4 regions of the Streptomyces sp. NPDC029526 genome follow, and region 2 is predicted to be linked to each of the others. Evidence: riboswitches for the same ligand, from Rfam matches in the RefSeq annotation. Region 2 holds a riboswitch; each other region holds the start of a gene.

Region 1 (5,296 bases), on a different contig from region 2:
CGTCCGGCAGGGCGCGGGAGTAGATGACCGAGTAGGCGTACTCGAGGAAGGAGCCCTGCATCTCGTCGACGACGTCGATGTCGAGGATCTTCTCCTCGTACGGCTCGTCGGGCGGCGGGGTCTTCGTGCTGCGGCGGGCCATCGCTGCCGGCTCCTTGCTGAGCGTGGGACGGATCTGACGCGGACCATTGTGGACCGCCGCACCGACAACCGGGACCAGACCCGGTCGCGGGACCTGCGGTGCGGGCGGGGTCGTGGCGGCGCGAGCAGAGTACGCGCCCCCGGGCGCGAACCGTCGGGCGGGCTCCCGGAATCCGCTCCGGCAGCCCCGCCTCGGCAGCCCCGCCCGCCCCGGCAACCCCGTCCGCCCGTCTCCGCCCCTCCGGAACCCAGCCCGTCCCCCGACGCCAGGCCCGGGCCCGTCTCCGCCCCTCCGGAACCCAGCCCGGCTCCCCACGCCAGGCCGGGCCCGTCTCCGCCTCTCCGGAACCCAGCCCCCGGCCCCCGACGGCAGGACCGCACGGGGCGCACCGACTGGCACGCGGCGGCACCCGGCGCCGCACGCGCCCCGTGCGCCCCCGCGCACCCCAGCCGCCCCCGCACCCCCCTGATCCCGTGCGCCGGCCGCGCTCGCGCGGGCCCTCCGGTTCCCGTTCTCGCTGTGGGCGTAGTCGGCGGCCCCCGGGAACTTCGCCGCTGCTCCGCACGCTTGCATACAGTGACAGGACCGGCAGGAACGGCGGGCTCGACGACCGCCACCGCGATCGAAGGGACGTACATGCCCATGGGTCACACGGCCACAGCCCAGGCAGGCTCCGGCGGCCTGACAGCGACCGAGCACCGCCTGGCCAACGGCCTGCGCGTGGTGCTCTCCGAGGACCACCTGACCCCGGTCGCCGCGGTGTGCCTCTGGTACGACGTCGGCTCGCGCCACGAGGTGGAGGGCCGCACCGGCCTGGCCCACCTCTTCGAGCACCTGATGTTCCAGGGCTCCGCCCAGGTCAAGGGCAACGGACACTTCGAACTGGTCCAGGGCGCGGGCGGCTCGCTCAACGGCACCACCAGCTTCGAGCGCACCAACTACTTCGAGACCATGCCCGCCCACCAGCTGGAGCTCGCGCTGTGGCTGGAGGCCGACCGCATGGGCTCGCTGCTGGCCGCCCTGGACGAGGAGTCCATGGAGAACCAGCGCGACGTCGTCAAGAACGAACGCCGCCAGCGCTACGACAACGTCCCCTACGGCACGGCCTTCGAGCGGCTGACCGCCCTCGTGTACCCGGAGGGCCACCCCTACCACCACACGCCCATCGGTTCGATGGCGGACCTGGACGCGGCGACCCTGGAGGACGCCCGCCGCTTCTTCCGCACCTACTACGCGCCGAACAACGCCGTGCTGTCGGTCGTCGGCGACATCGACCCCGAGCAGACGCTCGCCTGGATCGAGAAGTACTTCGGTTCCATCCCGTCCCACGACGGCAAGCCCGAGCCCCGTGACGGCTCCCTGCCGGACGTGATCGGCGGGGAGCTGCGCGAGGTCGTGACGGAGGAGGTGCCCGCGCGTGCCCTGATGGCCGCCTACCGGCTCCCGGAGGACGGCACCCGGGCGTGCGACGCGGCGGACCTGGCGCTCACCGTCCTGGGCGGCGGGGAGTCGTCGCGCATCTACAACCGGCTGGTGCGCCGCGACCGCACCGCCGTCGCCGCCGGGTTCGGCCTGCTGCGGCTCGCCGGGGCGCCGTCCCTGGGCTGGCTGGACGTGAAGACGTCCGGTGACGTCGAGGTGCCGGTGATCGAGGCGGCCGTGGACGAGGAGCTCGCCCGGTTCGCCGAGGAGGGCCCCACGGCCGAGGAGATGGAACGCGCGCAGGCCCAGTTGGAGCGCGAGTGGCTGGACCGGCTCGGCACGGTCGCGGGCCGTGCCGACGAACTGTGCCGGTACGCCGTCCTGTTCGGCGACCCGCAGCTCGCCCTGACCGCGGTGAGCCGGGTCCTGGAGGTGACGGCCGAGGAGGTGCAGGAGGTCGCCAAGGCCCGCCTGCGCCCCGACAACCGCGCGGTGCTCGTCTACGAGCCCCTCGCCGCCGGGGACGAGGACCCCGCACAGGCCGCCGTGGCCGCCGGCACCGACGAGAACGAGGAGACGGCGAAGTGACCGAGCTCGCCCCGATGGACTTCCACCCGCAGCCGCAGGCGGGCGACGCCAAGCCCTGGGCCTTCCCGGCCCCCGAGCGCGGCACGCTCGACAACGGCCTGACCGTGCTGCGCTGCCACCGCCCCGGCCAGCAGGTCGTCGCCGTCGAGGTGGTCCTCGACGCGCCGCTGGAGGCGGAGCCGGCGGGTCTCGACGGCGTCGCCACGATCATGGCGCGGGCCTTCTCCGAGGGCACCGACAAGCACTCCGCCGAGGACTTCGCCGCCGAACTGGAGCGCTGCGGCGCCACCCTGGACGCGCACGCCGACCACCCCGGTGTCCGCCTCAGCCTGGAGGTGCCGGCCTCCCGGCTCACCAAGGGCCTCGGGCTGCTCGCCGACGCCCTGAGGGCGCCGGCCTTCGCCGACAGCGAGGTGGAGCGGCTGGTCCGCAACCGCCTCGACGAGATCCCGCACGAGTTGGCCAACCCCTCGCGCCGGGCGGCCAAGGAGCTCTCCAAGGAGCTGTTCCCCGCCGACGCGCGCATGTCGCGCCCCCGCCAGGGCACCGAGGAGACCGTCGAGGGCATCGACGCGGCGGCCGTGCGCGCCTTCTACGAGCGGCACGTGCGGCCCGCCACGGCCACCGTGGTGGTGGTCGGTGACCTCACGGGCATCGACCTGGACGCGCTGCTCGGGGACACCCTCGGCGCGTGGACCGGTTCGCCGGGGCAGCCCCGGCCCGTTCCGCCGGTGACCGCCGACGACACCGGGCGGGTCGTGATCGTCGACCGTCCGGGAGCCGTCCAGACCCAGCTGCTCATCGGCCGCGTCGGCGCCGACCGGCACGACCGGGTGTGGCCCGCCCAGGTCCTCGGCACGTACTGCCTCGGGGGCACCCTCACCTCCCGCCTGGACCGCGTCCTGCGCGAGGAGAAGGGCTACACCTACGGCGTCCGCTCCTTCGCCCAGGTCCTGCGGTCCGCGCCGGACGGCACGGGCGCGGCCATGCTCGCCATCAGCGGTTCCGTGGACACCCCCAACACCGGGCCCGCACTGCAGGACCTGTGGAACGTGCTGCGCACGCTTGCCGCCGACGGCCTCACCGACGCCGAGCGGGACGTCGCGGTGCAGAACCTGGTGGGCGTGGCGCCCCTGAAGTACGAGACCGCCGCGGCGGTCGCGAGCACTCTGGCGGACCAGGTGGAGCAGCACCTGCCCGACGACTACCAGGCCGAGCTGTACCGGCAACTGGCCGCGACCGGCACCGTGGAGGCCACCGCGGCGGTCGTCAACGCCTTCCCGGTCGACCGGCTGGTGACCGTCCTCGTCGGCGACGCGGCGCAGATCAAGGCGCCCGTGGAGGCCCTCGGGATCGGCGAAGTGACCGTGGTGGCGGCCGAGTAGGACCCCGCGCAGTTTCCGCGCGCACGGCGCCCTGGTGACGGGAACGTCACCAGGGCGCCCGTATGCCCGAATTGGGGCGGAGGATGTCTGTCTGCCCTGTGGTGTGCGCTACAAATACCCCGATCCGTTTGAGGATCGAGCGGCCTCCCGCATAGCTTCGTGCGGGCTGTTCGTCGGGCAGTGCGCCGCACCCGCGGCACCGGACAGCCATCGCCGAATCCCCGTACGGCGCGAGTCAGGGGAGCCGGGGACCCACCGTCCCCAGGGGTGCATCGGACGCCCGCGCGTGTCGCGAGGGGGTCCGTAGGAGACCTTCCTGCTCCGAACCCGTCAGCTAACCCGGTAGGCGAGAGGGAAGGAAAGGACCAGCCTGTACATGGCGTTCACCCACGCCGCCGGCAAGCACCGCCGCCCCAGCCGCGTCCGTCGCGGCACCGCCCGCGCCGCGGGCGTCGCGGCCCTCGCCGGTTCCGGTGTCGCCGGTTCCCTCGCGGCCCCCGCGATGGCCGCCGAGCCCGCCGCGGCCCAGACCGGCATCACCCCCGTCGTCACCCTCGGCGACACGGTCGCCGACCAGATCGACGCCCAGGCCGCCGCGCAGCACGAGGCGGCCCGCGAGGCCGCCGAGGCCGAGGCCCGCAAGGCGGCCGAGAAGGCCGCCCGCAAGAAGGCCGCCGAGGAGGCGGAGCGGGCCCGCGAGGCGCAGGAACGCGCCGCCCGCGAGGCCGAGCGCGAGCGCCTCGACGCGTTCGTCTCGCCGATCCCCGGTTCCTACGTGTCCACCGGCTACAAGACCGGCGGCGCCGTCTGGTCCTCCGGCAGCCACACCGGGGTCGACTTCCACGCCGCGAACGGCACCCCCGTGCAGTCCGTCGGCCGTGGCACGGTCGTCGAGGCCGGCTGGGGCGGGGCCTACGGCAACCAGGTCGTCATCAGGATGCACGACGGCACCTACACCCAGTACGGCCACCTGTCGTCCATCGGCGTCTCGGTCGGCCAGGAGGTCACGCCGGGCCAGCAGATCGGTCTCTCCGGTTCCACCGGCAACGTCACGGGGGCGCACCTGCACTTCGAGGCGCGCACCAGCGCCGAGTACGGTTCGGACCTCGACCCCGTCGCGTACCTGCGCGCGCACGGCGTCTCCCTCTGACACCCCTTCCGGCCGCGGTCCGCGCCCGGAACACCCGAAAAGCCCCGGCTCGCCGAGCCGGGGCTTTTCGCGTCACGCGCACAGGGTGGCCGAAAAACAAGCAGGAATGTTCTCCGTCCCTCAATGAATCCCGCGCATTGCTTTAGAGTCACGGAAAGGACGTCCGCCGACGCGGCGTTTCCCGGGAATCGAACCGGAGGTCGCTCATGCGTGTTCCCGCGCACTCGGTGTGCGCCGCGATCCGCGACGACATCGTCGCCGGCGTCCATGCGCGCGGCAGCCGGCTCACCGAGGAACTCCTGGCCCGCCGCTACGGCGTGTCCCGGGTGCCGGTGCGCGAGGCGCTGCGCACGCTGGAGGCGGAGGGGTTCGTGGTGACCCGGCGGCACGCGGGCGCGTGCGTCGCCGAGCCCACCGAGCGGGAGGCCGCGGACCTGCTGGAGATGAGTCTGCTCCTGGAACCCCTCGGTGCCGCCCGGGCCGCCCGGCGCCGCACCGACGCCCACCTGAAGGTGCTGCGGGGGCTGGTCCGCCTGGGACAGCAGCGGGCCCGCGGGGGCAGCAGCGACGACCTGCGCTCCCTGACCGGCTGGTTCCACGAGACGCTGG
Region 2 (5,296 bases):
CCGCCGCTCGCCGGGGTGAGCGTGAACTTCAGCGGCATGCCGGTCTCGTGGTCCACGGCGATGCTGATCGCGCCGACCGTGGAGCCGGACTGCCGGGGCTTGACGACCAGCTTGTAGGCGTCCCGACCGGCCACCTGGGCGGTGCCGTCCACGGTCACGGAGGTGGTGTCGTCGACCGCCTTCAGGGCCTCCTCGGCGAAGTCCTTCGGGGTGGCGGGCGGCTGGTGCTCGCCGCGCTCCCCGCCGGGCTGCTCGTCGACCGTGCCGTGGAACACCTCGTCGGACTTGCTGTCGTAGCCCCAGACGTTCTTGCCGTTGTGGATGAGGCTGTACTCGTCGGAGCCGTCGAGGAGGGACAGCTTCTGCCGCTCCGGGCCGTCGGCGGCGACGCGCAGCGTGTGGGTACCGGAGGCCAGCTCGGTCAGCTTGGCGGACGGGTCGGCGGAGGATCCGTCCCCGCCCTGGCCGAGGGCACCGGAGGTGAGGCTGCTCTCCAGCCCTCCGAGGTCGGGCAGGCCGAGGTCGGTGGTGACCTTCACGGTGCCGGACAGCTGCTCCACGTCCGACTTCGCGATCTTCTCGATGAGCTGGGCGGCGGTGATGTCCGGCAGGTCGGGGTCACCGGAGCTGGCGATGGCGGGCACCAGCCCGATGGTCGCGGCCGCCACCCCCATCACCGTGACCGGGACGACGTACCGGGCGGCCCTGCGACGGGCCGGGCCGGGCTCGACGGCCGGCTCCGCGGGCGTCTGGTCGTCGGATGCGTTCGGTGCCATGTGTGCCTTACCTCCTGGTCGGCGGCGGCCTGCGTCGCGTGCTGCGCACCTGTTCACCCCGAGCCGCCGTTCTCACCCGAATCGGTGAGGACTGGTGATGTCCGTCGTGTTCCATCTGACCAAACCGCAGCGGAGGATGCGTCAGACCGCGGACCCAACTCCGTGTACTGCTGGGGTATGACATCGGGGCGCCACGGGTCCGCCTACCAGTAGGGGTCGTCGGGGGCGGGACGCGGCGGCCGGTCCGGGCCGGGGCCGGCCCGCCCGGCGCACCACGGTGCCGGACCGCACGCGGCCGGTCCGGGCCGGGGGTCAGCCCGCCCGGTGCACCACGGCGTCGCACAGCTCCGTCAGGGCCGTCCGCGCCTCGCACTCCGGCAGCGGGGCCAGCACGGCGCGCGCCTCCTGGGCGTAGCGGACGGTGTCCCGGCGCGCCTGCTCCAGGGCGGGGTGGGCGCGCAGCAGGCGCAGCGCCTCGGCGTGCCGGCGGTCGTCGGTGAGGTCGGAGTCGAGCAGTTCGCACAGGGCGAGGTCGTCGGCCAGTCCGAGCCGGGCCGCCCGCTCGCGCAGGCGCAGCACCGGCAGGGTGGCGACGCCCTCGCGCAGGTCCGTGCCCGGGGTCTTGCCCGACTCGTGGGAGTCGGAGGCGATGTCCAGGACGTCGTCGGCGAGCTGGAACGCGACGCCGAGGCGTTCGCCGTACTGGGTGAGCACGTCCACGACCGTGTCGTCGGCGCCGGACATCATGGCGCCGAACCGGCAGGAGACCGCGACGAGGGAGCCGGTCTTGCCGCCGAGCACGTCCAGGTAGTGCTCCACGGGGTCCCGGCCGTCCTGCGGGCCCGCCGTCTCCAGGATCTGCCCGGTGACGAGCCGCTCGAACGCCACGGCCTGCACGCGGACGGCCTCGGGGCCGAGGTCGGCCAGGATCTGCGAGGCCCGGGCGAAGAGGAAATCGCCGGTGAGGACGGCGACGGAGTTGCCCCAGCGGGTGTTGGCGCTGGGGACCCCGCGCCGCACGGCGGCCTCGTCCATCACGTCGTCGTGGTACAGCGTGGCCAGGTGGGTCAGCTCCACCACCACGGCCGACGGCACGATGCCGGGCGCGTAGGGGTCGCCGAACTGGGCGGAGAGCATCACCAGCAGCGGCCGGAACCGCTTCCCGCCGGCCCGCACCAGGTGCTGGGCGGCCTCCGTGATGAAGGGGACCTCACTCTTGGTGGCCTCGAGCAGCCCTTCCTCGACAGCCGTCATCCCGGCCTGGACATCGGCTTCCAGAGCCTGGTCCCGCACGCTCAGCCCGAACGGCCCGACGACGGTCACGAGGGGTCTCCTGTCTGCTGGTGTCCACTGGCGTTTACACGGTTTGTCGATAGGTCGCTGCCATCACTCAAGTCAGCGTATCCGGTCATGTTTCGATCACCGCCAGGGCCCGGGGATACGGGCCGGGCAGGAGACGATCAGGACCGGCCCGTTTTCGATCGGATGACAACAGGGAACATTTTCCGACTTTCCGGGGCGAATCTCTGCGCACTCCGGGCCACTCCTCGACATGCGCACCATCCTGCCCGTCCCGACGCCCGATTTGCCGCAATTACCAAGCGAATTCCCCTTGGCGTGAAATGCTCCGACGGCCCCCGGCCCGTGAGGTCGGTCACGCGCCACCCGACAGAGGGACGACGGGCGCGAGCCGCCGGTTCCCCGTTGCCCCGTGGCGAGTTGGGCCGTGGCGACCGCAAAGGATCAAGTGGCGCAAACCGCCCATGTCAAGATCAAGCAGCGTTTACCGTGACGGCCGCACTTGTTCCCGGCGTGTGCTCTCGCATACGTTCCGGGCCGCCGGGCGGACGCCGAATCCTGCCGCCGCCCGCACCACCCATCGACGAACTCACTCACGCACGGCAGGAGCGGGGGACCCAGGTAAGTCGCCGGGACGGCCACGCGCCGGAACGGCTCGGGGTGAAGCCGTGCCCGCAGGGGCACGGCCGGACACTCTCCCGTCCGAACCCGACAGCTCACCTCGCAGGCGTAGGAGAGGAACACAGACATGCCTGCATCCGGTCAGCTCCGCCGCTTCGGCGGTCGCCGTCTCGCCCGCACCCTCGCCGTGGCCGGCACCGGCGTCGCCGTGGCCGCCCTGCCGCTGTTCGGCGCCTCCAACGCCGCGGCGGCCACCCCGGCCGCCGCCACCGCGGCGACGGTGTACCCGAACAACCTCGACGGCTGGATCCGCGAGTCGCTGTCCGTCATGGCCCAGCACGGCATCCCCGGCTCCTACGAGGGCATCCACCGCAACATCATCCGCGAGTCCTCGGGCAACCCGCAGGCCATCAACCTGTGGGACTCCAACGCCGCCAAGGGCACCCCGTCCAAGGGCCTGCTCCAGGTCATCGACCCGACCTTCGCCGCCTACCACGTGCCCGGCACCGTCTACGACCCGTACGACCCGGTCGCCAACATCACGGCGGCCTGCAACTACGCGGCCGACCGCTACGGCTCCATCGACAACGTCTTCGGGGCGTACTGAGCCACCACCCTCCCCGCGGCGGGCGGGGACGGGACACCCGGGGCGGACGGGTGCGGCACGTGTTGGGGCACGTGCGGCACCGGCCCCCCGCCGAACAGTCGCTCGAGGACGACGGCCACGCCGTCGTCCTCGTTCGTCGTGGTGACCTCGTCGGCCACCGCCTTCAGCTCCGGGTGGGCGTTGGCCATCGCGACACCTCGGGCCGCCCAGTCGAACATGGGGATGTCGTTGGGCATGTCACCGAATGCGAGGGTGTCCGCCGGACTCAGGCCCAGGTGCCCGGCCGCCAGCGCCAGGCCGGTCGCCTTGGTGATCCCGCACGGCTGGAGCTCCACCGTGCCCGGCCCCGACATGGTGACGGTGGCCAGCGAGCCGATCACCGAACGGGCCGTCGCCGCCAGCTCGTCGTCGGACAGCACCGGGTGGCGCAGCAGCACCTTGCTGATCGGCCGCGCCCACAGGTCCGAGCGCCGCTCCACCCGCACCGCGGGCAGCGTGGGATGCGGCATCCGGTAACCCGGCTCGATCAGCGTGAGCCCGTCGACCCCGTCCTGGTCGACCGCCGCGTACACCTCCCCCGTCTCCGCCTCGATCTTGCCGAGCGCGGTCTCCGCCAGCTCCCGGTCCAGGGTCACCGACCACAGCAGCCGGTCCGTCCCCGCGTCGTACACCTGCGCGCCCTGCCCGCACACCGCGAGCCCCGTGCAGCCGAGGTCCTCCAGGAGGGGGCGCACCCGGGGGGCCGGCCGTCCCGTCACCACCAGATGCCGGGCACCGGCCCGCGTGGCCTGCGCGAGCGCGGCGAGGGTCCGGTCCGACAGGGTGTCGTCGCCGCGCAGCAGCGTCCCGTCCAGGTCGGTGGCGATGAGTGAATATGCGGTGGGTGCGGCCATGATCAGAGAATACGGACAGCGCACGCCCCCCATTCACCACGTCGGGCCCCCCGCTCCTCGCATCCGCCCCGCCCCGCCACCGCGCGCCACCCCGGCCGCACGCGCCCGACCGCCCCGTCGGGCCGGCTGCGCGCGCCCGACCACCCCGCCCCGCAGGGCCGGCCGCCCGCCGCCCGCCGCCCGCCGCCCGGTACGACGGTCTTGGAGCGTGCCCGGACCGACGGCCCCGGACCGACGGCTCCGGACCGACCGCCCCGGACCGACCGCCTCGGACCGACGGCCCCGGACCGACCGCCCCGGAGCGTGCCCGGTCGTCGACGGTTTGTGCACCAGGTGGCAAAAAGGGCAGGACGCCACCTACCGGCCATCGGTCCCCGGCGGTACCTTCCAAGGGTCCAGGGGGGACTTGATCGGGGGGTCGGGTGAACAGTGGACGCACGCGTGTGCTGAGGCCGGAGGAGCTCGGCGAGGGGGAGAGGGAACGGTGGCGTGCCCTGCGCGCCGCCGCGGACACACCGCGCAATCCGTTCATGGAACCGGAGTTCACCACGGCCGTCGGACGGGTCCGGCCGCGGGCCCGGGTCGCCGTGGTGTACGAGGGCGCGGAGCCGGCCGGCTTCCTGCCGTACGAACGGGGGCCGTGGGGGCAGGGCCGGGCGATCGGGCTGGGGGTGTCGGACTGCCAGGGAGCGATCCTGGCGCCGGGGGCGGTCCCGGACGCCCGTGAACTGCTGCGCGCCTGCTCCCTGTCCAGCTTCGCCTTCGACAACCTGGAGGCGGACCAGCCGCTGTTCGTGCCGTACGCGGCCGAGGAGCACGCCACCTACGTCATCGACGTGGAGAAGGGCTACGAGACCTACGAGTCGGTGCTGCGCACGCAGTCGCCGAAGTTCCTGAAGACCACGCTGGCCAAGGAGCGCCGGCTCGGCCGCCAGGTCGGTCCGGTCCGGTTCGTCCTCGACGAACGCGACCCGGCCGCGCTGCGCACGCTCATGGAGTGGAAGTCGGCGCAGTACCGCAGGACGGGCCGGCGCGACCGGTTCGCGCAGGAGTGGATCGCCCGGCTGGTGGCCCGCCTCGCGGAGACCCGGGCCGAGCAG
Region 3 (5,296 bases), on a different contig from region 2:
AGGGCAGCCATGTGCGGCCGGTCCGACAAGGCAGCCATGTTCGGCCGGTCCGACCGACCGCCGCACCGAATCGGCTCCGGCGGCGGCGACGGCCGTGCGGCCTCCGCGAGGTGCGTCCGGCCCGTGGGCGCGCCGCGGCCTGTGCGAGGTGCGTCCGGCCCGGCGGGCGTCCGGGCGGGACGGTAGCGCATCCCTCGGTGAGCAGCGGCTGCCGGTGGTCGCGGTGGAGCGACGGTGCGGTGGAACAGCTCCACCGTCCCCGTGCCGCCGGGTGAGCGGGCCCGGTGCTCGCAGGCCGGCGGGACGGGGGCAAGCCCCGGGTGGGGAGCGCCTCTTGGGCGGTGCCGTGGCGCCCGATTAGGGTGACGGGCGTGACCAGGGTGCGGTTGAGCGTGGCGGAGCGGCGGGGCGAGATGCTGCGGGCCACCATCGAGCAGATCGAGGCGCGGGGAGCGGCAGCGGTCCGGATCTCCGACGTGGCCTCGGCGTTGGGCGTGAGCAACGCCCTGGTCCTGTACCACTTCTCCACCAGGGAGAAATTGGTCGCCGCCGCCTTCGCGTACGCGGCCGAGGGTGACCTGGCGCACCTGCGCAAGCTGCTCGGCCGCCGTACGACCGCCCTGCGCAGGCTGCGTGCGGCCGTGCGGTGGTACGCGCCCACGGGTACGGCCAAGGGCTGGCGGCTGTGGATCGAGAGCTGGTCGATGGCGCTGCGCGAGCCGGCGCTGCGCGAGGTCGCCGGGGATCTGGACCGGCAGTGGAAGGCCGCGCTGACCGAGGTGATCCGGGAGGGCGTGAGCGCCGGGGAGTTCCGGTGCCCCGACCCGGCCGGCACGGCCCTGCGGCTGACCGCGCTGCTCGACGGGCTCGCGGTGCAGATGACGTCGTACGGCGCGGCGGTGCCGAGGAGCCGGGCACTCGCCTGGGTGGACGAGGCGCTGGCCCGCGAACTGGGCGTGGAACGTCGGGCCCTCACCGCGACGGCGGCGCGCTGAGCGCGCGACCGCGCGTCGGCAGCCGGGAACTCTCCCGTGGTGCTGCCCGCGTCCGGCTTCTGCTCGCATCCGGTCTCATACCCCCGCCTCGCGGCGCCCCGCCACCGCCCGCGGGCGTGCCCGGCCCGCGTCGCCCGGGCCGGGCGCGCCCCGGAAGCACGGGCGCGCCCCTCCCCCTCACGCCACCGCGGCGATCCGCTCCTTGATGGCGTGCGGGGACAGCGTGCCCTTGGCCGTGACGTGGTCCCCGGAGGACTCCCCGCGCAGACGGCGGCCGATCCAGGGGACCAGGTACTCGCGTGCCCACTGCACGTCGTCGCGCCGGATGTCGAGGGTGCCGCGGACCGGGAGCGGGGGCCAGGGCTGCTCGGGGTCGGCCGGAACCGCCAGGCCGAGGGCCTGACCCGCCCGGAGGGCCACCCGGGTGTGCCCCTCGGGCGAGAGGTGGAGCCGGTCGGCGTCCCACGCCCTGCGGTCCTGGACGCTGCGCAGGGACCACAGGTCGAGCACCGGGCAGCCGTAGCGGTCGGCGATGGCCCGTACGTGTCCGTTGTACGTGGCGATCCTGCCGCGCAGCCGCCGGAGCACGGGGACGCCCCGGGTGTCGAAGCCGGTGGCGACCAGCACCGTGCCGGACACGGCGGTGAGGGCCGCGATGGCCCGCTCGAACCGTTCGGCCACCTCGTCCGGGTCGGTGCCCGGCCGGATGATGTCGTTGCCGCCCGCACAGATGGAGACCAGGTCCGGGGCGAGGTCCACCGCCTTCGGGATCTGGTCGGCCATGATCTGGTCGAGCAGCTTCCCGCGCACCGCGAGGTTGGTGTACCGGAAGGCGCCTTCGGGCCGGCGGTCGGCGAGAAGCACGGCGAGCCGGTCGGCCCAGCCGACGAACGCGCCGTCGGGGCCGGGGTCGCCGACTCCCTCGGTGAAGCTGTCCCCCACCGCCACGTACGACCCGATCTCTACTCTGCTGTCACTCTTCGAATCGTCTGCCACAGTCACCCATGATTCCTTTTCGAATGTGACCTACGCGACCGTAGGAAAGGGTTGACGGACGGTGAGATAAGCCACGTCCCGCCCGCCTGCCTCCTCCCCCGCTTCCTCCCCCCCTCCTCTCCCCTCCTCTCCCCTCTTCTCCACTGCTCCACTCTCCGCTTCTCCGCGCAGCACCGAAGGCCGGACCCGGGGATCGGGTCCGGCCTTCGGCGGCGTGTCAGGCAGGTTCCGCGCGGAGATCGCGCGAGGGGGTCAGCCGATGGCGACGCCCTTCGAGCGCAGGTAGGAGACCGGGTCCACGTCCGCGCCGTAGTTCGGCGAGGTGCGGATCTCGAAGTGCAGGTGCGGGCCGGTCGAGTTGCCGGTGGAACCCGACAGGCCGACCTGCTGACCGGCGGTCACGGTCTGCCCCGCCGAGACGGACAGCGAGGACAGGTGGGCGTACTGGGCGTAGTGGCCGTCGTTGAGCTTGATGACGACCTCGTTGCCGTACGCGCCCGCCCAGCCGGCGGAGACGACGGTGCCGGAGCCGACGGCCTTCAGCGAGGTCCCGGTCGGGACGCTGAAGTCGACACCGGTGTGGTAGCCGCTGGACCACATGCCGCCGGCCACCTTGTAGCCGGTGCCGACGCCGCCGCCGGGCACCGGGGAGGTGTAACCGGAGGCACTGGCGGCCTGGTTGGCGCCCGTGGACTGCGGGGCGGTCTTCTTGACCGGGGCCTCGCTCTTGCCGGCGGAGGGCTTGGCGGGCGCGGTCTTCTTCTTCGGCGCGTCCTGGGCGGACGGGGCCGAGGAGGACTTCTTCGGGGCGCTCGGCGCGGCCTTGCCGTCGATCGACAGCTTCAGGCCGGGGTGGATGAGCGACGGGTCGTCGCCGACGGCCTCGCGGTTGTCGGCGTAGAGCTGCTTCCAGCCGCCGTCGACGTTCTCGCTGTCGGCGATCTTAGCCAGGTAGTCCCCGGACTTCACGACGTAGGTGCGGGTCTCGCCGTTCTTCGCGGTGTCCTTGGCGTCGGCCTTGGCGCCGGTGGACACGCTCTGGACGGCCTTCTCCGGAGCCGCCTGGGGGGTGGCGGCGTGGGCGCCGGTGGCGCCGAGGAGCGGCAGGGCGAGAGCGGCGCCACCGGTTCCGGCGACGGCGATGGAACGGGTGAGACGCAGGGTCCTGGGACGGCGGTGCTTACCCTTGGCGGGCATGACGAATTCCTCTCCGGCGCCTGCGAGGTGAGCTGTCGGGTTCGGGCTGGAGATGCCCGGCCGCGCAGGGCGCGGCTTAACCCCAAGCCTGTTTCTCCGGAAGACCGGTAACAGGCAGTCGTACCTGTGGGTCCCCCGCTCCTGCCGTTCACGGGTCAGTGAGTGTGCGGGCTCCGGGCGGCGGCAGGATTAGGCGTCCGTCCGGATCGGTGGCGAACGTAAGCGACCAAGACGCAAAGGGACAAGCGAGGGGTTCCCCCTGAACGCCCTTTTCCGTGATCCACTCGGACAATTGACGTCACCGTGCGTCGTCTTCCGGCCCGGCTGCCTCCCGAACGGGCCTGTGCCGCACGGGAATTACGTGCACATGGCGACAACGCGCCGTCACCATTATGACGATGCTCACGCGCCCCCTCCCCATCTCCCTTTCTATCGGGGCACGTTATGGCGAAATCCCCTAAAAGGACAGAACGCCCTAAACGCCGAATCAGGACTTCTTCCCGGACGGTGATGTCGTATCGTCGAGGTGCCGTCGGCGAGTCGCGCCGGCGACGCCGAGTGGGAGGAGCCCCCGTGACGCAGCACGTCCCGTCGACCGAGCCCGAGCTGACCGGGGTGCGCAATTTCCGTGACGTGGGCGGGCTGCCGACCGTGGACGGCCGGCGCGTCCGGCCCGGGGTGCTGTTCCGCAGCGGCCACCTCGCCCACGCGACCGCCGAGGACGCCGCCTTCCTGTCGTCGCTGGGACTGCACACCGTCTTCGACTTCCGCAACGCGGCCGACCAGAAGCTGGAGGGACCGGACGTCGCGCTGCCCGGCGTGCGCAACGTCAACCTGCCGCTCAGCGACCCGGCCGACGGGGCGGAGTTCTGGCGGATGGTCCGCGACGGCGACCTGGAGCAGCTGCGCTCGATCCTCGCCGACGGCAAGGGCGCGGACCGGATGATCGCCTCCTACCGGGCCACCATCAAGGGCCGCACCGCCGAGCACTCCCAGGTGCTGCACGCGCTCGCGCAGGAGAGCGTCCCCGCGCTGATGCACTGCGCGGCGGGCAAGGACCGGGCGGGCCTGTCGGTGGCGGTGACGCTGCTGGCGGTGGGCGTGGAGCGCGACGCGATCTTCGAGGACTACCTGAAGTCCAACGAGCGGCACCGCCGTTACAAGGTGCAGCGCAACGGGGACTCCGCCTCGGCCTACTCCCCCGAGGTCATGGACCTGCTCAACCCGTTGTTCGACGCCCGCGCGGAGTACCTGACGGCGGCCCTGGAGACGGTCGAGGAGACGTGGGGCGGCGTCGACGCCTACCTGGAGCGCGGCCTGGCCCTCGCCCCCGCGACCCGGGAGCGGCTGCGCGCCCGCCTGCTGGACTGACCGCCCGCGCACACCGGGCCGGGGCGCGACCGCCCCGGCCCGTCCTACTGCGCGCCCACCGTGAACAGCACGTAGATGAAGCCGGCGACGACGTGGCCCGCCACGACGTAGACGAACAGGCGCACCCACAGGGCGCGGGGGAACTTCTCTTCCATGTTCTTCACGAGGCGTCTCCGTGGGCGGGGCCGAGACAGAGCGCCGACGTGGGGCTCTGCAACAGGGAGTGTACGAACAGCAGCTCGACCCCGTCGGGGTCCTGGGCGGCGATCCGGTGCGGGGTGAGGGAGTCGAAGTGCGCGCTGTCGCCCGGGTCGAGCCGGTGCTGCGTCTCCCCGAGGCGCAGCAGCAGCCGTCCGCGCAGGACGTACAGCCACTCCTCGCCGGGGTGCACGCGCACGATGTCGCCCTGCGAGCCGTGCGGGACGCGCACCCGCAGGGCCTGCATGCCGCGTCCCGGTCCGCCGGCCTGCCAGTAGGTCCAGCCTCCGGCGGTGGTGGGGTCCATCCGGGCGGCACGCACCACCGCGTCCCGTTCGGGGGCCGCCTCACCGAGGAGCTCGGCGACCGTCGTACCGTAGACACGCGCGAGGGACAGCAGCATCGGCAGGGAGGGCTGACGCTGTCCGGTCTCGAGCCGGGAGAGGTGGGCGGGCGACAGGCCCGCGTCGCGGGCCGCGGTTTCCAGGGTGAGGGAGGCCCGGCGCCGCAGTGCCCGCAACTGCGGCGCGACCAGACCC
Region 4 (5,296 bases), on a different contig from region 2:
GCTCGAGTACGCGGCCAGTGCCGACCTGGCCAGCCGCCGTCAGCAGATCGAGATAGCCGACAAGGCGCTCGCCGCCGAGGGTGTCGGCGACTGGGCGACCTGCGGTCTCGTCGCGGGGCTCCAGCCCGACTCGTCCGGCGGTGGCGCCGGACAGGACGGCGCCGCTACGGAAGAAACGGACATTCCGAACTCCCTGGGGCTGGGCAACTCCTCGGTCCCGCCCGCCGGCCCGGAGTCCGGATCCGGCGCCCCGTCCGCGACCCCCTCCCCGTCGCAGAGCACCCCGGACGGGACCGGCACCGCGGACGGTTCGGGTGACGCCACCGGGAAGGCCGACGACCCGGCCGCCTCGCCCACCAGTCCGGCTTCCCCCTCCGCCGAGGGTGAGAAATCCCGCAATGCGGGCAAGGAGAGCGGTGCGGACCAGGGTGACGCCCCGTCCGCATCCGCCGGCACCCCCTCGGAGGGCACCGGCCGCCACCGTGGCGCGCCCGCCCCGGAAGAGGTCGCCGGAGGCGGAGGCCGTGCGGGCGCTCCGGAGGGCGGCTACGTGGCGCAGGACGCCGGTGCCGCGCGCGGAGTGATGGGCGGGACGCCGGGCGTGAGTGCCGTCCTGGGCCTCTGGTCCGCCGCCGAGTCGTCCACCCCGGCCGTTCCGGCCCAGCCGTCCGCCACGCCCGAAGCGTCCCTGTCGGCGCAGGGGACGAGCCCGCTCTCCTCCTGGAACCAGTGACGAGCCGGTTCCCCTTGTACGGATCCAGCGGTTGACCCGTCCGGATCCAGCGGTGAACCCGTCCGGAGCCGGTGGCGAGTCCACCCGGATCCAGCGGCGAACCCGTCCGGAGCCGGTGGCGAACCCGCCCGGATCCGACGGCGAACCCGTCCGGATCCAGCGGCGAACCTATTCGGAACCACGGGAGAACCCGCTCTCTCCCGGGAGCGGATGGCCAGCCCTCTCCCGTCCTGCCGCCAGCAGCGTCCCGAAATAGCCCACTTGGGTGGAACGCCCCCGGTCAGAAGCTTCTGACCGGGGGCGTTCCGGGCGAAAGGGGCGGGCGAACAGCCCTCCGGGCGGCGACAGTTGACGTCATGTTTCGTACTGAATGTCCGGTTTAAAGTTTGTGAGACATAGGTCTCAGAAGCCGTGATCGTCTTTGAAATTCCGCCGAACGCGTGTCTACGGTCGTGACCGCTCGCCATCGCGGGCCCCGGCTGCCGCCACGCCGAATCCTGCCAGTGGCAGCCCGGGAACAGTCGTCGCACCAGTGCGCCGTAGGCAGGAGCGGGGGACCCAAGGTAGGCGCCGGATCCGGTGGTTGAACGCCGGGTGCGGCTTGGGGTGAAGCCGCGTCCCGAGAGGGGCGTGGCCGGGCAACTCAACCGGCCCGAACCCGACAGCTCACCTCGTAGGCGTCGGTGAGGGGATCCAACCATGCTGTTTTCCGGCAAGGGCAAGCACCGTCGTCCGTCCAAGGCCACTCGCGCCATCGCCGTCGCCGGCGTGACCGGCGCCGCCGTCGCCGCCCCGCTGATGGCGGCCGGCAACGCCTCCGCCGCCACCGCCGCCGAGTGGGACGCCGTCGCCCAGTGCGAGTCGGGCGGCAACTGGTCCATCAACACCGGCAACGGCTACTACGGCGGTCTGCAGTTCTCCGCCTCCACGTGGGCCGGCTTCGGCGGCACGAAGTACGCCTCCACCGCCGACCAGGCCACCAAGGCCCAGCAGATCGAGATCGCCGAGAAGGTCCTCGCGGGCCAGGGCAAGGGTGCCTGGCCGGTCTGCGGCAAGGGCCTGTCCAGCGCCGCGTACACCGGCGGCGGCTCCACCCAGAACCAGGGTGGCGCCTCGCAGCAGAGCGCCCCGAAGCAGGACACCGGCTCCACCGCCGAGCGCTCCACCGAGCAGCAGAAGCCGTCGCGCTCCGCCGAGCGCCCGGCGCAGAAGAAGACCGTCACCACCCCGACCGGCAAGAAGGTCAAGAAGGGCGACGGCGAGTACAAGGTCGTCAAGGGTGACACCCTCAGCTCCATCGCCGAGGAGCACGACGTCAAGGGCGGCTGGGCCAAGCTGTTCAAGCTGAACGACGACGTCGTCCAGGACGCCGACCTCATCTACCCGGGTCAGCAGCTGCACCTGAAGTAAGGAAGCAGCCCCAGGGCCGCGTCTCCCGGCCCCCTGGCCCCCGGCTCCCCGCCCCGGTGCGTGATCCCCGTACGCACCGGGGCGGGGCCATGACCGGACTCCTCCCGGACTCCCCTGCGGGGCGCCTCGCTGAACCGCCCCGGGCTCCGTGCGGGGCGTCTCGCCGGACGGCTGCCCGGGCTCCCTGCCGGACGGCTTCCCGCAGTCCCCGCCGGACGGCTTCCCGGACTCCTCGCCGAACTCCGTGCGGGGCGTCTCGCTGAACGGCCCCGGGCTCCCTGCCGGACGGCTTCCCGCAGTTCCCGCCGGACGGCTTCCCGCACTCCTCACCGGGCTCCGCCCGGGCTCTTCCCTGGCTCCTCCCGGGGCTTCGGGCCGGGCACTTTCCGGTCACGGTCTCCCGGGCCGTCTTTGTTCCGCGAAGAAACAATCTAAGCTTCGCTCTGTCCCCCGCGGCACTCCGTGGCACGAGCCACGGATGTCCAGGGGATGGGCGACCGGATGGCCGATCGCCCGGAGCCGGTTAGGCTCGGTCTCGCAGAGCCACCGAGGCCCTGCCCACTCGCGTCACATCCACGAAGGAGATGCTCGTGCCGTCCATCGACGTCGTCGTAGCCCGGGAAATCCTGGACTCCCGAGGCAACCCCACGGTCGAGGTCGAGGTCGGCCTCGACGACGGCAGCACGGGGCGTGCCGCCGTTCCCTCCGGCGCCTCCACGGGCGCCTTCGAGGCCGTCGAGCTGCGGGACGGGGACCCCGACCGCTACCAGGGCAAGGGCGTCGAGAAGGCCGTCCTCGCCGTCATCGAGCAGATCGGCCCGGAGCTGGTCGGCTACGACGCCACCGAGCAGCGCCTGATCGACCAGGCCATGTTCGACCTGGACGCCACCGACAACAAGGGCTCCCTCGGCGCCAACGCCATCCTGGGTGTCTCCCTGGCCGTCGCCCACGCCGCGTCCGAGGCGAGCGACCTGCCGCTGTTCCGCTACCTGGGCGGCCCCAACGCGCACCTGCTGCCGGTGCCGATGATGAACATCCTGAACGGCGGCTCGCACGCCGACTCCAACGTGGACATCCAGGAGTTCATGATCGCCCCGATCGGCGCGGAGTCCTTCTCCGAGGCCCTGCGCTGGGGCACCGAGGTCTACCACACGCTGAAGAAGGTCCTGAAGAGCAAGGGCCTGGCCACCGGCCTCGGCGACGAGGGCGGCTTCGCCCCGAACCTCGGCTCCAACCGCGAGGCCCTCGACCTCATCCTCGAAGCGATCAAGGAAGCCGGCTACACCCCCGGCGAGCAGATCGCCCTGGCGCTCGACGTCGCCGCCTCCGAGTTCTACAAGGACGGCTCCTACGTCTTCGAGGGCAAGGAGCGCACGGCCGCCGAGATGACCGAGTACTACGCCGAGCTGGTCGAGGCGTACCCGCTGGTCTCCATCGAGGACCCGCTGTTCGAGGACGACTGGGACGGCTGGAAGACCATCACCGCCAAGCTCGGCGACAAGGTGCAGCTCGTCGGTGACGACCTGTTCGTCACCAACCCCGAGCGCCTGGCCCGCGGCATCGACGAGGCCGCCGCCAACGCCCTGCTCGTCAAGGTCAACCAGATCGGTTCGCTCACCGAGACCCTGGACGCCGTCGAGCTGGCCCAGCGCAACGGCTTCAAGTGCATGATGTCCCACCGCTCCGGCGAGACCGAGGACGTCACCATCGCCGACCTGGCCGTCGCCACCAACTGCGGCCAGATCAAGACCGGCGCCCCGGCCCGTTCGGAGCGTGTCGCCAAGTACAACCAGCTGCTGCGCATCGAGGAGATCCTCGACGACGCCGCGGTGTACGCGGGCCGCAGCGCCTTCCCCCGCTTCAAGGGCTGAGCGCCCGCTCCGTAGGAAGCGTCGTCCGTACGTCCCCGCCCCGGTCCCGTACCGTGTGCGGGGACGTACGCACGTAGACCCACGGACGACGACGGCGAACCGGAGGCGGGCACATGGCGGTGAAGGACCGGGACCGTTTCTCCACCACGACCAGGATCCGGCTCCTCGGTGAGCAGACCGCGGCCCGGGTCTACCGCTCGCAGACCAAGCGGCAGGCGCGCCGCTCCCGGCTCACCGGCCGGGCCGCGCTGCTCGCCCTGGTGGTCTGCTCGCTGATCGTGGCCCTCGCCTACCCGATGCGGCAGTACGTCTCCCAGCGTGCCGAGATCGCCGACCTCCAGCGGCAGCAGGAGGAGGCCCGGCAGCGCGTCGAGGAACTGCGCGACCTCAAGGCCCGCTGGCAGGACGACGCCTACGCCGAGCAGGAGATCCGCCGTCGGCTGCACTACGTCATGCCCGGCGAGACCGGGTTCGTCGTGGTCGACCCGGGCCCGGTGAAGCGGTCGCGCACCGACACCCGGGCGGCCGACCGCCCCTGGTACGCCAACGTCTGGGACGGGGTCGACAAGGCCGACGCCGCCGACCGGTGACCCCGCGCCCGTGACCGCCGCCGACCGGTGATCCCGCCCCATGACCGCCGCCGTCCGGCGGCCCGGCACCCGTGACACCCCGAAGAAAGACAACGATGGACACACCCCCGCCCACGACCCCGCGCACCGAGCCCACCGACGCGGACGTCGCGGCCTTCCGGCAGCAGTTGGGCCGGCCCCCGCGCGGACTGCGCGCGATCGCCCACCGCTGCCCCTGCGGACAGCCGGACGTCGTCGAGACGGCGCCGAGGCTGCCCGACGGCACCCCCTTCCCCACGCTCTACTACCTGACCTGCCCGCGCGCCTCCTCGGCGATCGGGACGCTGGAGGCGAACGGCGTGATGAAGGAGATGACCGAACGCCTGGCCACCGACCCGGAGCTGGCGGCCTCCTACCGGGCGGCGCACGAGGACTACATCCGCCGCCGCGACGAGATCGAGGAGCTGACGGGCTTCCCGAGCGCGGGCGGCATGCCGGACCGGGTGAAGTGCCTGCACGTCCTGGTCGCCCACTCGCTGGCCGCGGGCCCCGGCGTCAACCCGCTGGGCGACGAGGCGCTGGCCATGCTCCCCGAGTGGTGGCGCAAGGGCCCGTGCGTGACGCCCGAGGACACGGCCGCCGCGGAGCAGGAGGACGCCCGATGAACAGGGTCGCCGCCATCGACTGCGGCACCAACTCGATCCGTCTGCTGG

What was found. Region 2 has a riboswitch for cyclic di-AMP ahead of AB0F01_RS06250 (transglycosylase SLT domain-containing protein). Riboswitches for the same ligand answer to the same signal wherever they lie in the genome.
Region 1: linked by a shared signal. The riboswitch ahead of AB0F01_RS18205 (M23 family metallopeptidase) and the one ahead of AB0F01_RS06250 (transglycosylase SLT domain-containing protein) in region 2 are both predicted to bind cyclic di-AMP.
Region 3: linked by a shared signal. The riboswitch ahead of AB0F01_RS17155 (peptidoglycan DD-metalloendopeptidase family protein) and the one ahead of AB0F01_RS06250 (transglycosylase SLT domain-containing protein) in region 2 are both predicted to bind cyclic di-AMP.
Region 4: linked by a shared signal. The riboswitch ahead of AB0F01_RS30365 (transglycosylase family protein) and the one ahead of AB0F01_RS06250 (transglycosylase SLT domain-containing protein) in region 2 are both predicted to bind cyclic di-AMP.

Annotation. Positions count from the first base shown of each region.
Region 1 covers NZ_JBEZWE010000007.1:117,072-122,367, forward strand. Annotated here, with positions in the region: gene AB0F01_RS18190 (DNA topoisomerase IV subunit A) at 1-142, opposite strand, end outside; gene AB0F01_RS18195 (pitrilysin family protein) at 779-2,152, shown strand; gene AB0F01_RS18200 (pitrilysin family protein) at 2,149-3,537, shown strand; cyclic di-AMP (ydaO/yuaA leader) riboswitch at 3,739-3,901, shown strand; gene AB0F01_RS18205 (M23 family metallopeptidase) at 3,914-4,687, shown strand; gene AB0F01_RS18210 (GntR family transcriptional regulator) at 4,894-5,296, shown strand, end outside.
Region 2 covers NZ_JBEZWE010000002.1:151,966-157,261, reverse strand. Annotated here, with positions in the region: gene AB0F01_RS06260 (sigma-E factor regulatory protein RseB domain-containing protein) at 1-776, opposite strand, end outside; gene AB0F01_RS06255 (polyprenyl synthetase family protein) at 1,089-2,099, opposite strand; cyclic di-AMP (ydaO/yuaA leader) riboswitch at 2,656-2,818, shown strand; gene AB0F01_RS06250 (transglycosylase SLT domain-containing protein) at 2,824-3,303, shown strand; gene AB0F01_RS06245 (HAD family hydrolase) at 3,267-4,196, opposite strand; gene AB0F01_RS06240 (GNAT family N-acetyltransferase) at 4,640-5,296, shown strand, end outside.
Region 3 covers NZ_JBEZWE010000006.1:221,977-227,272, forward strand. Annotated here, with positions in the region: gene AB0F01_RS17145 (TetR family transcriptional regulator C-terminal domain-containing protein) at 372-995, shown strand; gene AB0F01_RS17150 (SGNH/GDSL hydrolase family protein) at 1,173-1,991, opposite strand; gene AB0F01_RS17155 (peptidoglycan DD-metalloendopeptidase family protein) at 2,244-3,188, opposite strand; cyclic di-AMP (ydaO/yuaA leader) riboswitch at 3,193-3,359, opposite strand; gene AB0F01_RS17160 (tyrosine-protein phosphatase) at 3,762-4,559, shown strand; gene AB0F01_RS17165 (DUF6126 family protein) at 4,604-4,714, opposite strand; gene AB0F01_RS17170 (XRE family transcriptional regulator) at 4,720-5,296, opposite strand, start outside.
Region 4 covers NZ_JBEZWE010000031.1:1,905-7,200, forward strand. Annotated here, with positions in the region: gene AB0F01_RS30360 (transglycosylase family protein) at 1-733, shown strand, start outside; cyclic di-AMP (ydaO/yuaA leader) riboswitch at 1,259-1,428, shown strand; gene AB0F01_RS30365 (transglycosylase family protein) at 1,433-2,143, shown strand; gene eno (phosphopyruvate hydratase) at 2,734-4,014, shown strand; gene AB0F01_RS30375 (septum formation initiator family protein) at 4,128-4,604, shown strand; gene AB0F01_RS30380 (DUF501 domain-containing protein) at 4,700-5,248, shown strand; gene AB0F01_RS30385 (Ppx/GppA phosphatase family protein) at 5,245-5,296, shown strand, end outside.